Regions from separate parts of the Pseudomonas sp. LABIM340 genome, predicted to be linked through region 1. Evidence: riboswitches for the same ligand, from Rfam matches in the RefSeq annotation. Region 1 holds a riboswitch; the other holds the start of a gene.
The links. A riboswitch is a leader RNA that binds a small molecule or an ion and turns the genes downstream of it on or off. The one in region 1 is predicted to bind manganese.
Positions count from the first base shown of each region.

Region 2: another riboswitch for manganese. It lies ahead of ABKS89_RS24830 (TMEM165/GDT1 family protein); the one in region 1 lies ahead of ABKS89_RS26175 (sodium:calcium antiporter).

Region 1 is NZ_CM200227.1:5,681,445-5,688,593, forward strand. It holds gene ABKS89_RS26170 (acetyl-CoA carboxylase family protein) at 1-1,639, shown strand, start outside; yybP-ykoY riboswitch at 1,677-1,845, shown strand; gene ABKS89_RS26175 (sodium:calcium antiporter) at 1,902-2,915, shown strand; gene ABKS89_RS26180 (type 1 glutamine amidotransferase domain-containing protein) at 3,002-3,679, shown strand; RNA gene ssrA (transfer-messenger RNA) at 3,754-4,111, shown strand; gene ABKS89_RS26190 (hypothetical protein) at 4,173-4,475, opposite strand; gene ABKS89_RS26195 (YceH family protein) at 4,589-5,260, opposite strand; gene ABKS89_RS26200 (cache domain-containing protein) at 5,322-6,116, opposite strand; gene ABKS89_RS26205 (FCD domain-containing protein) at 6,208-6,954, opposite strand.
Region 2 is NZ_CM200227.1:5,394,487-5,401,635, forward strand. It holds gene ABKS89_RS24810 (2-hydroxyacid dehydrogenase) at 1-272, shown strand, start outside; gene ABKS89_RS24815 (DUF1835 domain-containing protein) at 269-1,033, shown strand; gene ABKS89_RS24820 (methyltransferase) at 1,087-2,088, shown strand; gene ABKS89_RS24825 (amino acid permease) at 2,208-3,665, shown strand; yybP-ykoY riboswitch at 3,710-3,829, shown strand; gene ABKS89_RS24830 (TMEM165/GDT1 family protein) at 3,919-4,500, shown strand; gene ABKS89_RS24835 (ketosteroid isomerase-related protein) at 4,601-5,044, shown strand; gene ABKS89_RS24840 (NAD-dependent epimerase/dehydratase family protein) at 5,178-6,161, opposite strand; gene ABKS89_RS24845 (M48 family metallopeptidase) at 6,254-7,075, opposite strand.

The DNA of each region.
Region 1 (7,149 bases):
AGGCGACGCGCTGCTGTTCGTCGAGCCGGCGGACATCCAGGCGCAGAACAATGAAAACAGCGCCGCCATCGATCTCGACGCCATCCGCGCCGACCTCGCCGAAGTGCTCGAACGCCACGCCATCGGCCTCGACGAGCGCCGCCCGGACGCCGTCGCCAAGCGCCACCGGATCGGCAAGCGCACCACCCGCGAAAACCTCGCCGACCTGCTCGATGACGGCAGTTTCATCGAGTACGGCGCCCTGGCCATCGCCGCCCAGCGCCGTCGCCGCAGCGTCGAGGAACTGATCGCCAGCAGCCCGGCCGACGGTCTGGTCAGCGGGCTGGGCAGCATCAACGCCGCGCAGTTCGGCGACGAGAAGGCCCGCTGCCTGGTGCTGGCCTACGACTACACGGTGTTCGCCGGCACCCAGGGCGTGATGAACCACAAGAAGACCGACCGCATGCTGCACCTTGCCGAGCAGTGGCGCATCCCGCTGGTGCTCTACGCGGAAGGTGGCGGCGGGCGGCCGGGCGACACCGATTTCGTCGGCGTGGCCGGGCTGGACAACATGAGCTTCGTCGGCCTCGCGCGGCTCTCCGGGCTGGTGCCGCTGGTGGGCGTGGTCTCCGGTCGCTGCTTCGCCGGCAACGCTGCGCTGCTGGGCTGCTGCGACGTGATCATCGCCACCCGCGATACCAGCCTGGGGATGGCCGGCCCGGCGATGATCGAGGGCGGCGGCCTGGGCAAGTTCGCCCCCGAGGAAGTTGGCCCCAGCGACGTGCAGAGCGCCAATGGCGTGATCGACGTACTGGTGGAAGACGAGGTCGAAGCCACCCGCATCGCCCGCCAGTACCTCGCCTACTTCCAGGGCGACAGCGCCGACTGGCAATGCGCCGACCAGCGCCTGCTGCGCCACGCGGTGCCGGAGAATCGCCTGCGCGTCTACGACATCCGCCAGGTCATCGAGCAACTGGCCGACAGCGGCTCGGTGCTGGAACTGCGCCGGCACTTCGCCGCCGGGATGGCCACCGCGCTGGTGCGCATCGAAGGCAAACCCTTCGGCCTGATCGCCAACAACCCCATGCACCTGGGCGGCGCCATCGATGCCGAGGCCGGCGACAAGGCCGCACGCTTCATGCAGCTGTGCGACGCCTTTGACCTGCCGATCATTTCGCTGTGCGACACCCCCGGCTTCATGGTCGGTCCGGAAGCAGAGAAGACCGGCACCGTGCGCCACGTCTCACGCATGTTCGTCACTGCCGCCAGCCTCAGCGTGCCGTTCTTCACCGTGGTCCTGCGCAAGGGCTACGGCCTGGGCGCGCAGGCCATGGCCGCCGGCAGCTTCCACGCTGCGCTGTTCACGGTCGCATGGCCCAGTGGCGAGTTCGGTGCCATGGGGCTGGAAGGGGCGATCCGCCTCGGTTACGCCAAGGAGCTGGCTGCCATCGAGGACGCGCAGGAACGGCAGAAGCTGTTCGACAAGCTGGTCGCCGCCGCCTACCGCAACGGCAAGGGGCTGAACATGGCGAGCTACCTGGAGATCGACGACGTCATCGACCCGGCCGACACCCGCCGCTGGCTGCTGCGCGGCCTGGCATCGACGCCAAAGCCCGCACCGCGCCAGGGGAAAAAGCGTCCACTGATCGATACCTGGTAACCCATGGGTTGAGCTGCTCGCCCGATCCGTTAGAATGCGCGGCGTCATTGGGGAGTAGCCGACCGTTCGACGAACGGGGGCGACGTCAACACACTTGGCCCACAGGCCATGGCGTCGTCAGCAGCTTTGCCTGGCAAGACCTTTGACCACGTGATCTCCGCAACGGCCGGGGAGATGCGTGGTCATGGGTACTTACACCGGCCGGGAGCTTCACCGTGATGCACCACCCCACCCTTCGCTCCATCCCTCTGGAGCTGCGCGCATGCTGACCTTCATCCTCGAACTGCTCGGCATGCTGCTGGTGATCCTGATCGCCGCCGAACTCTTCACCAACGCGCTGGAACATTTCGGCGAGCGCCTGGGTATCTCCGAAGGCGTTACCGGTTCGCTGTTCGCCGCCATCGGCACCGCCCTGCCGGAAACCCTGATTCCTCTGCTGGCCCTGTTCGCCGGTACCAGCAACGTCAACCTCAATGAGGAAGTCGGCGTCGGCGCGATCCTCGGCGCACCGCTGATGCTTTCCACCTTGTCCACCTGCCTGATGGCGCTCGCCGCCTGGCGCGCTCGCGGCCTGTTCGGGCGCATCCGTCCCGAGCGCACGGGCATGCAGCGCGACCTGAACTTCTTCCTGGTCGCCTTCAGCTTCGCCACCATCGCCATGTTCGTCCCGGCTGAACTGCACTCCGTACGCGTCGCCCTCAGCGTACTGCTGGTGCTCACCTATATCGGCTACATCACGCTGACTATCCGCGCCTCGCAAAGCCTGGTGGAAGACGGCCACGGCACCGAAGCCGACCACCACATGTACCTGTCGCGCATCGGCCTGCCGACCAACCTCGTCACCATCCTGCTGCAGCTGCTGCTGGGCCTGGCGCTGCTGGTGCTGGGCGCCAAGGGCTTCATCCATGGCGTGGAAGGCCTGTCGCACATCCTGGGGATTTCCGCGCTGCTGCTGTCGCTGCTGATCATCCCCATCGCCACCGAACTGCCGGAGAAGATCAACAGCATCCTCTGGGTACGCCGCGGCAAGGACACCCTGGCCTTCGGCAACATCAGCGGCGCCATGGTCTTCCAGGGCACCCTGCTACCCGCCATCGGCATCCTGCTCACGCCCTGGCAGCCGCGTATCGAAGTGCTCACCGGCGTGCTGGTCACTCTCGGCGCTGCACTCTGGCTGCGGATCAACGCCCAGCGCGGCGGCGGCCTGCCGATCTGGGTACTGATGCTCAACGGCGTGCTGTACGCCGCCTATCTGGGTATCACCCTGTCGCGCTGACGCAGACGGCTCATTGCCTACACTGACAGTCCGGGCTGCCGTTTCGGCGGCAGCCGCACGACTAGCGATACGCCGAAGGAGTGAGCATGAAAATCCTGGTAGTCCTGACCTCCCACGACCAGCTCGGCAGCACCGGCAAGAAAACCGGCTTCTGGCTCGAGGAGTTCGCCGCGCCCTACTACGTGTTCAAGGATGCCGGCGCCAGCCTGACCCTGGCCTCGCCCAAGGGCGGCCAGCCGCCGCTCGACCCCAAGAGCGACGAGGAAGGCGCACAGACCCCGGCCACCCTGCGCTTCCGCCAGGACGGCGACGCCCAGGCCGCGCTGGCCAGCACCGTGAAGCTCAGCGAAGTGAAGGCCGATGACTACGACGCCGTGTTCTACCCCGGCGGCCACGGCCCGCTCTGGGACCTGGCCGAGGACCGCACCTCGGTGGCGCTGATCGAAGCCTTCCACTCCAGCGGCAAGACCGTCTCCGCCGTGTGCCACGCCCCGGCCGTGTTCCGTCACCCGCGCGGGCTCGACGGCCGGCCGCTGGTACAGGGCCGGCACGTCACCGGCTTCTCCAACAGCGAGGAGGACGCTGTCGGCCTCACCGACGTGGTGCCCTTCCTCGTCCAGGACATGCTCAAGGCCAACGGCGCCCGCTACAGCAAGGGCCCGGACTGGCAGAGCCACGTCGAGGTGGACCGCGGCCTGATCACCGGGCAGAACCCCGCGTCCTCCGAGGCCGTGGCCGAAGCCGTGCTGAAATTCCTGAGCTGACAACGGCTTGCGCCGCCCCGGGTGGCTATCGGGGCGGCTTTCCCGTAGAATGGATCTCGACCTTGACAGGTTTTGGGGCCGATTAGGATTCGACGCCGGTAACAAAACTCTAGGGGCATGCCGAGTAGGTGACAGTTCTCGTAAATCAGCTGCCACAACTTTATAGTTGCCAACGACGACAACTACGCCCTAGCAGCCTAAGTGCCGCTAGCAGACCCTAGGGGATGCCTGTAAACCCGAAGATTAGGTCTGTCATATAGAACAGGATCGCCGCCAAGTTCGCTGTAGACGTAACGGCTAAAACTCATACAGCTCGCTCCAAGCGCCCTGCCACTCGGGCCGCAAGGAGTTAACCTAATAGAGATGGCTAAGCATGTAGAACCGACAGCGGAGAACTGGCGGACGGGGGTTCAAATCCCCCCGGCTCCACCAAATCCAAAGATAAAGGCGCTGAGCCTCAAGCCCAGCGCCTTTTTTCTTGCCCGCGATTTGCCTAGAGCGTCAGGAACCCCAGCCGTGGCATCAGCGGTTCGGCCTGCTCTTCCACTACCCTTTCCACGCACGGTTTGCGCAGGCGCAGGCGTTCGGCGTTGCACAGCAGTGGGCCGTCCTCGTCGGCGGCGCCGAAGGGATCGTCGATCAGCACGCCCTTGATCAGTCCCTGCCGGAACAGTTCGCGGATGGCGAAAAGGTTGGCTTCGCGGGGGCCGGCAAGATCGGCGATGGATTTGAAGTCGGTTTCCGTGAGCTGGCTGAGCACGGCGCTCAGCTGGGCCTGGGAGGGTTTGCGACTCATGGGGTACTCCGGGATGAAGCGGGGGCAAGCATGACTATCGGGGACAAATGTTAACGCTGTATTAGCAGGCGAGCAGGCCGACCTTGGTCGGCCTGTCGGAGGAATCTTCCGACTCAGTCTCGGGAGATGCCCATTTCCAATAGCGCGAGGCGCTCTTCAAGAGCCGCAATACGGCCTTCCAGTTCGACCAGACGGCCTTCGTCATGACCACCACCATCGCTGCGCTCGCTGGAGGCACGGCTACCGCTGGCGGCAATGGCAGCCTCGCGGTCTTCCTCGGTGCCCAGCAGGTGCATGTAGCGATCCTCACGCTGGCCGCTCAGGCGCTCCAACTGAAGGGCCATGCCACGGCCAGCGAGGCGCTCGAGCTGGTGACGGACTTCCTCGGTGTCGTCGAAGTCGTGCATGCGCTGGCTGCGGGTGAGCAGTTCGTTGAGGGTCTGCGGGCCGCGCAGGAACAGCAGGCCGAGCAGGATGACCTGTGGTTTGACCAGTTCCAGCGCCTTGTCCAGCCGCTGCTCCCAGCGGTCGGCACGGCTGCCCATCACCAGGCGGGTCATTTCACGCCCTTCCAGATGACGCAGGGACTGGCCAACTTGACCGGGCGTGAGGTTCATCACCGGGTCGCGACTGGTCTTCTGGTTGCACGCGGTGACCAGTGCGTTGAGGGTCAGCGGGTAGGCTTCGGGGGTGGTGAGCTGCTTTTCGATCAGGCACCCGAGAACGCGGGCATCCGTTGCACTCAGGGGTTCGAAGTCGGAGAGGGTGTCGAGCGACTGGCTCATGGCGGTATCCGTCGATGAGGGAACCGCCCTAGCCTAGCCGTTTACGCAGCGTTTGGCAGCCTCAGGCGGCACCGGCAAGACGGCGGTTCAACGGTCGTTCAATGACCGCCCAGTGCGAGAAGGACGCCGCCAGCTCCTGCTCGCGCCCCTGCGCATCGCGCCCCAGTGTGCGTCGGGCAAGGTCGCCGGTGAACCAGTTGGCGGTGTTGGCTGCGACAACTCGCCCTTCGCCATTCACCACCAGGGCCTCATGGCCCATCTGCATCAGGCTGCCCAGCAGCACGCCCTCGAACTCGTGCAACGCGATGTCGGCGGCGGCGACACCGATAAAGCGGCCGTCCACCTGGATCGGCACGGAGAAGGCGAGGATGTACAGGTCGGTGCCGTAGAGGTCGACGAAGGGCCCGACCACCGAGGGCTGGCCGCTGGCGCGCGGGCGGGAGAACCACGGCATGTTGAGGTAGTTGTAGAAGCTCTCGCTGCGCCGGTTGAAGTTCAGGCTCATGGGCACGACCTTGTCGCCACGGCCGTGGTACCACCACTCCAGGTACATTTCCTGGTCCGCCAGCTCGCCCGGCTCGATCACCACGCCGGTGCCGTGCAGGCGCGTGCCGTCATCGGTGAGGTCGTGCTGGATACGCGGGCGCAGGGCGCCAAGGTCCTTCGAGGACGGGCGTTTGCCCTCCTCCGCCAGCGTGCGCCAGATCGCCACGACCTCGCCGGCCAGCTCGTCGAGGCGCTGGAAAACGTTACGGATGGAAGCGTCGATGCGCTGGGCGCAGCGCTGGAGTTCATCCGTGGGTTGTTCGCTGGACATGACCGGGGCCTCGCTGTTCTTGTCGTTGTTCTTGCTCAAGGGCGGGCCAGAGAGGCTCGCAAAGTCGGATCAGAAAGTCAGTCAATGCGCTCGCTCGACCGCGCCGTGAAAGCAGCAAGCGCTGTGCCAGTCAGCCGTCTTCGGCCAGCAGGCTCAGGCGCAGGTTGATCAGCCGCTTGATGCCACGGGTGACGTGGGCCTCGGCCAGCGCGCCGGCCAGGTTCGAATCACCGGCGCTGATCGCTTCGAGGATCGCGCGGTGCTCCTGCTCGATGGCTGCGGCGCCCGGGAAGCCTTCCACCGGCAGCCACAGCCATTCGCCGATTTCCGCCTGCAGGCGCGTCTCCGCGTGGGTCAGGCGCACGGACTGGGCGGCGACGGCGATTTCGATATGGAAGCGCGCATCGGCACGGCGCTGTTCCTGCCGGGTGGTGGCGCCCGCCAAAGCATCGAGGTATTGGGCGATGCGCGCCTGCTCATCGGAGGTGGAGCGCTGCGCGGCGAGGCGCGCGGCAGCGCCGGCGATGGCGACATGCTCGTCGCCCAGATCGCGCAGCTCCAGCGCACTCATCTGGCGCAGCTGCCCCAGCAGGGCGTCCTCGGACGTGTGCTGCGGCGAGCAGACGAAACTGCCGCCGTTACGCCCGCGCCGGGTCTCGATCACGCCGCGTTCGCGCAGCTCCGCCAGGGCATCGCGCAGGGTCACGGTGGCGACGCCGAATTGCATCGCCAGCTCGCTTTCGCTGGGCAGTTGCTCGCCTTCGGCGTAGAGGCCGAGGTCGACCATTTCCACCAGTCGGCGCGCGACTTCCTCGGTGCGCCCTTCCTGGCGCAGACGCATGAAACTGGCGGGGCGGACTTTCCTGAATTCGTTCATAGGCAGCAGTGCGAGGCGCGCGGAGGCGTCCTGCGCGAAATATTCCTGTTCTGGCGATCTGTTCTGGCGTCGAGGGCGAAGTCTACCGGCAAGACCGGCTGCGGCTTCGCGCAAAACTATGTCTCCATATTTTTAAATCGCTTTCCGGACTTTCAGCAAGGCCTTTTGCCACGAAAACCCCTTTAAGACGCTCAT
Region 2 (7,149 bases), 290 kb from region 1:
TGATCAATACCGCCCGCGGCGGGCTGGTCGATGAGCAGGCGCTGGCCGATACCCTGCGTCGCGGCCATCTCGGCGGCGCGGCCTTCGACGTGCTCAGCGTCGAGCCGCCGCGGGACGGCAACCCGCTGCTGGCCGGCGATATCCCGCGCCTCATCCTCACCCCGCACAGCGCCTGGGGCAGCCGCGAGGCCCGGCAGCGCATCGTCGGCCAATTGAGCGAGAACGCCGCCGGCTTCTTCGCCGGCGAGCCGCGCCGGGTGGTGGCGCCATGAGCCTGCATCTGGTCTGCGGCGACGGCGCCGCCGAAGCCCTGCATCGGGCCGTCGAAGCAGGCGTGCTGACCGAGAAGAAAATCCGCGTGATGCCGGACGACCTGGCGGTCGGCCCACTGAGTGATGTGGATAAGCCGCCCTGCCAGCAGCGCGCTGCGTTCTGGCATGCGTTGGGCGGCGACGTCCTGCGCGAGCGGGAAATCGCCATCGAGATGGCCACCGAGGTGAACTGGCTGCACAGCCCGGACGTCGCCTCCGTCACCCTCTGGCACGGCGACAGCGCCAGCGAGCAACTGCTGCTGCGCCGCGTCTGCGCTTTGCTGCCGGCGAACGTCATCCTGCGCAGTGTCGGCGCCGGCAGCGGCCAGTGCCGCAGCGAGGACCGCCACGCCATCGCCATGCTCAAACCCGTCGAACTGGCCAACGCCCTGGCCGCCAGCCACGAACTGGACGCCGCCGAGCGCCAAGGCCTGGCGGCGGACTGGCAGCGCGCCCTGACGGAAAACGCCGAGCTGCGCCTGTGGCTGGATGGCCAGCTGAGCGGCACCGGCTACGCCCACATCGACCGCATCCTGCTCGACAGCGCCAGCGAATCCTGGCGCCCGGTGCAGTCGCTGATCGGCCCGACCATGGCCTACGTCGACGGCTTGTTCGTCAGCGACCTGCTGGCCGCCTGGCGCCTGCGCGAACAAGTCGCGGCCGGGGTGCTGGAACTGCGCGGCGACGACTTCTGGAAGAACGCCGAGGTGCGGCTCGCCTAGGCTCGGCCGCGGCAGCCCTGCTAAACTCGCGCCCTTTTTCGCCAGGAGGCCGCATGTCCAACGCCCCTACCAGTGAAGTGCTGCTGCGCCAGATCGAGCGCTTCCAGGGCCGCGTCCTGCTCGCCGGCCTGCCTGCCGACGCCCTGCTCGGCGACCTGCCGCAGGCCCAGGGCTGGAGCTGGCACGCCGGCGAAGCCCGGCAGTTGGAAAGCCGCTACGCCGGTCGTTGTCACTTCGGCGCTACGCCGCCGGCGGGTCAGTTCGCTGCCGCCGTGTTGTTCCTGCCCAAATCCCGCGAACTGACCGACTACCTGCTAGCCGCGCTGGCCAGCTGTGTGCCGGACGGCGAGCTGTACCTGGTCGGTGAGAAACGCGCCGGCGTCGAGCGCGCCAGCAAGCAGCTCGGCGAATTCGGCCGCGCCAGCAAGCTGGACAGCGCCCGCCACTGCCAGCTGTGGCACACGCACATCGACGGCGCACCGACTGCGCCCGACCTGCATGCCCTCGCACAACGCTACGAACTGCCGCTGGCCGACGGCCCGCTGCAGGTCATCACCCTGCCCGGCGTGTTCAGCCATGGTCGCCTGGACCGTGGCAGCGCGCTGCTGCTGGAACACCTGGACAAGCTGCCAGCCGGCCATGTGCTGGACTTCGGCTGCGGCGCCGGGGTGCTCGGCGCCACGCTCAAGCGACGTTATCCACAGAGCCGCCTGACCCTGCTGGACGTCGACGCCTTCGCCGTCGAGAGCAGCCGCCTGACCCTGGCCGCCAATGGCCTGGAAGGCGAAGTGATCGCCGGCGACGGCATCGACGCCGCGCCGGAAGGCCTCGCCGCCATCGTCAGCAACCCGCCCTTCCACCAGGGCGTGCACACCAGCTACGCCGCCACCGAACACCTGCTGCGCCAGTCGGCACGCCACCTGGCGTCCGGCGGCGAGCTGCGCCTGGTGGCCAACAGCTTCCTGAAATACCCGCCGCTGATCGAGCAGCACCTGGGCCCCTGCCGCACCCTGGCCGAGGCCGACGGCTTCCGTATCTACAGCGCCCGGCGCTGATCCAAGGCTCGCACTACACTCCACCGAGCCCGCTGGATCGGCGCATCGCCGCTCGCCCTGAAATATCGAGGACACCCGTGAACCGAAGAATTAGAGATGACGTCGAACTGACTTTCGCCATGGGGCCGAAGGAGAAGCCGCATCATCTGAAGCGCTCCCTCAAGCCGCGTCACCTGAACATGATCGCCATCGGCGGCTCCATCGGCACCGGCCTGTTCGTCGCCTCCGGCAGCACCATCGCCACCGCCGGTCCCGGTGGTGCGCTGCTGGCCTATGCGCTGATCGGCCTGATGGTGTTCTTCCTCATGACCAGCCTCGGCGAGCTGGCGGCGTACATTCCTGATTCCGGCTCGTTCTGCACTTATGGCAGCCGTTTCATCGACGATGGCTTCGGTTTCGCCATGGGCTGGAACTACTGGTACAACTGGGCGGTGACCATCGCCGCCGAACTGGTGGCGGCGCAGCTGGTGATGAAGTTCTGGTTCCCGGAAGTCTCGGGCATGTACTGGAGCGCCGGCTTCCTGGCCATCATGTTCATGCTCAACTTCTTCTCGGTGAAGGGCTTCGGCGAGAGCGAGTTCTGGTTCGCGCTGATCAAGGTGGTGGCCGTGGTGATCTTCATCGGCATTGGCCTGGCCAGCATCATCGGCATCATGCATGGCATCGACAGCCCCGGTTTCAGCAACTTCACCACCGGCGATGCGCCCTTCGTCGGCGGCCTGCAAGCGATGATCGGGGTGGCGATGATCGCCGGCTTCTCCTTCCAGGGCACCGAGCTGATCGGCGTCGCCGCGGGCGAGTCGGAGAACCCGCAGAAGTCCATTCCCATCGCCATCCGCCAGGTATTCTGGCGAATCCTGATGTTCTACATCCTGTCGATCTTCGTCATCGGCATGCTGATCCCCTACACCGATCCGAACCTGCTCAAAACCGACAGCAGCGACATCAGCACCTCCCCCTTCACCCTGCTGTTCGAGCGCGCGGGCCTCGCCGCCGCGGCAGGCGTGATGAACGCAGTGATCCTCTCGGCGATCCTCTCGGCAGGCAACTCGGGCATGTACGCCTCGACCCGGATGCTCTACACCATGGCCACCCAGGGCAAGGCGCCGCGCCTGTTCACCCAGGTGTCGGAAAGCGGCGTGCCGCGCTACGCGCTCTACGCCACCACGTTGATCGGCGCGCTGTGCTTCCTCACCAGCTTCATCGGCGACAAGACCGTCTACACCTGGCTGCTCAACGCCTCGGGCATGTGCGGCTTCATCGTCTGGCTGGGCATCGCCGTGTCGCACTACCGCTTCCGCAAGGGCTTCATCCTGCAGGGCGGCAACCTCAACGACCTGCCCTACCGCGCCAAGTGGTTCCCCCTCGGCCCGCTGTTCGCCTTCACCCTGTGCCTGATCATCACCCTGGGGCAGAACTACCAGGCGTTCGTCGGCGAGCACGTGGACTGGGCCGGTCTGGTCGCCACCTACATCACCATCCCGCTGTTCCTGTCGATCTGGCTGGGCTACCGCTTCAAGAACGGCACCCGCTTCATCCGCTACGAAGACATGGACATCAGCCCCACCCGCGACTGATCCGACGCGCAGGCTTGCCCAAGTCCCAGGACTTGGGCAGAATGCGCCCCGTCCTAGGGGAGTAGTCTCCCGCGAGCGCCCTGCTCGCCCGGTACGCGTCAACACACTTGGTCCACAGACCATGGCGCGTACGATCCAGGCCTGCAGCGTTCAGGCCGGGGTTTGACAAGACCTATGACACGAGCAACCTGACCCGGGGCGGGCAGGTGGCGCGTGTCATGGTGATTAGTCGACCCGCCCCTTAGGAAGTCTGATGGAATCCCTCTTCGTCCCAACCCTGATCGTTGCCCTCGCGGAAATCGGCGACAAGACGCAACTGCTCGCGCTCGTCCTCGCCGCGCGCTTCCGCAAGCCCTGGCCGATCATCGCCGGGATCATCGCCGCCACCCTGGCCAACCACTTCGCCGCCGGTGCCGTCGGTAGCTGGGTCGCCTCGTTCTTCTCGGAAAGCACGCTGAGCTGGGTGCTGGCCGTGTGCTTCCTGGCGGTCGCTGGCTGGACCCTGATTCCCGACAAGCTGGATGACGACGAAGAAGGCTCGCTGAAGAAATTCGGCCCGTTCCTCACCACCCTGATCGCCTTCTTCCTCGCCGAGATGGGCGACAAGACCCAGGTCGCCACCGTGATGCTGGCCGCGCAGTACCCGCACTTCTGGCTGGTGGTCATCGGCACCACGCTGGGCATGCTGATCGCCAACGTGCCGGTGGTCCTGGCGGGTAACTTCGCCGCCGAGCGCCTGCCGCTGAACCTGATCCGCCGCCTGGCCGCCGCCGCCTTCGCCATCCTCGGCCTGGCTGCCGTGTACCACGCGCTGAAGCTCTCCGGGGTGTTCTGACCGGCAGCTTTTCGTCGGGAGGCTGGCGCGCCGGCCAATGCCTGTGTATCGCCCGCAATACACAGTGGCGCATCCGCCTCCCACGACAAAGGATGTCGCCATGCCGGAAAAAGACCTGAAGCGAGTCGCCCGCCACCACATCGACCTCGCCTGGAACAAGGGACACCTGGCGCTGGTCGAGCAGCTGCACAGCCCGGACTTCATCTACAAGAGCGCCTTCACCGCCCAGCCGCTGGACAACGCCGGCTACCGGGCGCTGGTGGAGGAGATCCGCAGTGGCATGGAGGACCTGGAAGTGGCCGTGGAGGAATGCATCCGCGAGGGCAACAAGGTCTTCACCTGGAGCACCCTGATGGGCAGCATCGCCCGCCCGGTGCTGGGCTACCCGGCCAGCGACCGCATCGTCAGTATCTCGGCCATGGGCTTCTGGACCTTCAACAGCCAGAACCAGGTGCAGGAGCTGTGCACGCTGTTCGACATGGAAAGCTTCCGCGCACAGATGGGCCTGCCCAACCGCCCCTTCGCCGAGAAGGCACTGCCCTGATCCAAAGAAAAAGCCCGTCCATGAGCCGGGCTTTTTCTATCTGTTTTATCCCCACTGCGGACCTGCAGCTCTTGTAGGAGCGCGCCATGCGCGCGATCGCGGGCATGGCCCGCTCCTACAGGGGGCCCCGAAGTCAGAGGTAGTCGTTGGCGTGGAACCAGGAAATGGCCCGCTCCAGCGTGTCTTCCAGCGGCACATGGGACTCGAAACCCAGCTCCTCGCGGGCCTTGCGGCCGTCGAGGAACTGCCCGCCGGCCATCACCTCGATAGCGGTGTCGTCCAGCAGCGGCATCTTGCCGGTCAGGCGGTAGCGCCAGCGCCCCAGGGTCGCCAGCGCGCGGGCGCGGTGCAGCGGCATCGGTGTCGGCGCAGGCTTGCCCAGCAGCTTGGCGATGGTGGCGGTCAGTTCGCCCATCTCGATGTTGTGCCCGGTGAGCAGGTAACGCTCGCCGACCCGGCCGCGCTCGAGCGCGGTTAGCAGGCCACGCCCGGCCTCGGAGGCATCGATGACGTTCCGCCGGCCCGGCACGTAGTGCAGCATCTCGTCGCGGCCAATGGCGGTGATCAGGCGTCCGGTGGTCGGGCCGATATCCAACTCGCCCAGCACCATGCCGGGAATCCCGATGACCACCGGCAGGCCGCCACGGGCCTGCTCGCGGGCCTGTTCGTCCAGCGCCCACTTGCACATCACGTAGGCGCTCTTGCCGGTGGGCAACCCTTCGTAGAACAGCCCTTCATGGCCCGGCAGTCCCTGCGGGTGCGAGGGCATGGCGAAGGCAGAGCCAACGTAGAGGATGCGCGGCACTTTCGCCTGCAGGCAGGCGGCGTAGAAATGATTGGTCAGGTCCAGTGCGCTGGCCACTTCCTCCTGCCAGCGACGCGGGCGCACCGGGTAGTAACCGGCACTGAAGATCACCGCATCCAGCCCGCTGAGCGCGCGGGCCATGCCCTGGTGATCGAAGAGTTCGGCCACCCGGCACTCAGGCTCGAGGTAGGCCAGGCGCTGGATCTGCGACGAGGGTCGGTGGATCAGCACCAGCTGGTGGCCGGCCGCCTTGATCGCGCGGGCGGCGTGGTGGCCCAGGAGCCCGGTGGCTCCGAGTACAGCGATTTTCACGGGTGCTCCCTGTTCACTGGATAAAGCGGCGCAACCTTACGCCGCTCCTGGCCGTTCGAGAGAATCACGAACCCCTGCTGCAAAAACACTGTTCAGCGGGTCTTGGCCTGCTCGTAGAGCGGCATGACCTTCGGGATGGCGGCCTGCAGGTTGGCCATCCGCGTACTGTCCGCCGGGTGCGTGCTGAGGATTTCCGGCGGAGCTTCACCGTTCGACGCCTGCCCCATCTTCTGCCACAGGGTCATCGCGGCGTTGGGGTTATAACCGGCTCGCGCCGCCAATTCCAGGCCGATCAGGTCAGCTTCGTTCTCATTCTGCCGGCTATTGGGCAACGTCAGGCTGTATTCGACCACCTGGTGGGCCATGTCCACGCTGCTCTGACCCAGCCCCAGCAGCGCGCCGCCAATGCCCAGCCCCATCTGCTCCGCGTAGGCGCGGGACATGGCCTCACGGCCGTGCTCGCGCAGCGCGTGGGCGATCTCGTGGCCCATCACCGCGGCCAGTTCATCGTCGCTGAGTTTGAGCTGATCGATCAGCCCGGTGTAGACGATGATCTTGCCACCGGGACCGCAGTTGGCGTTGAGCTCGTCGCTCTTGATGACGTTGACTTCCCACTGCCAGGACGGCGCGTCGGAACGGAAGGCGCCGGTCTGCGGGATCAACCGCGCGGCGATGGCCTTCACGCGCTTGGCGTCATTGCTGCTGGCATCCAGCTTGCCTGCCTTGGAGGCCTCACCGAGGGTCTGCTGGTAGGACTGCGCATACATCTGGTCGACCTGGGCGCTGGACAGCATGCTGAACATGTTCTGCTTGCGATCGACGCCGACGACGCCGCTGCTGGTGGTGTTCACCTGCTGGCAAGCGGTGAGCAGCAGGGCTGCGGCCAGGCCTGCGACACGAAAAACTCTGGGCATGTTGCTCTCCCGAAACAATGCAATCTCCCACGGACAGCGCGCATGGTAGGCCCACCCCCGATGCCCGGCAACTG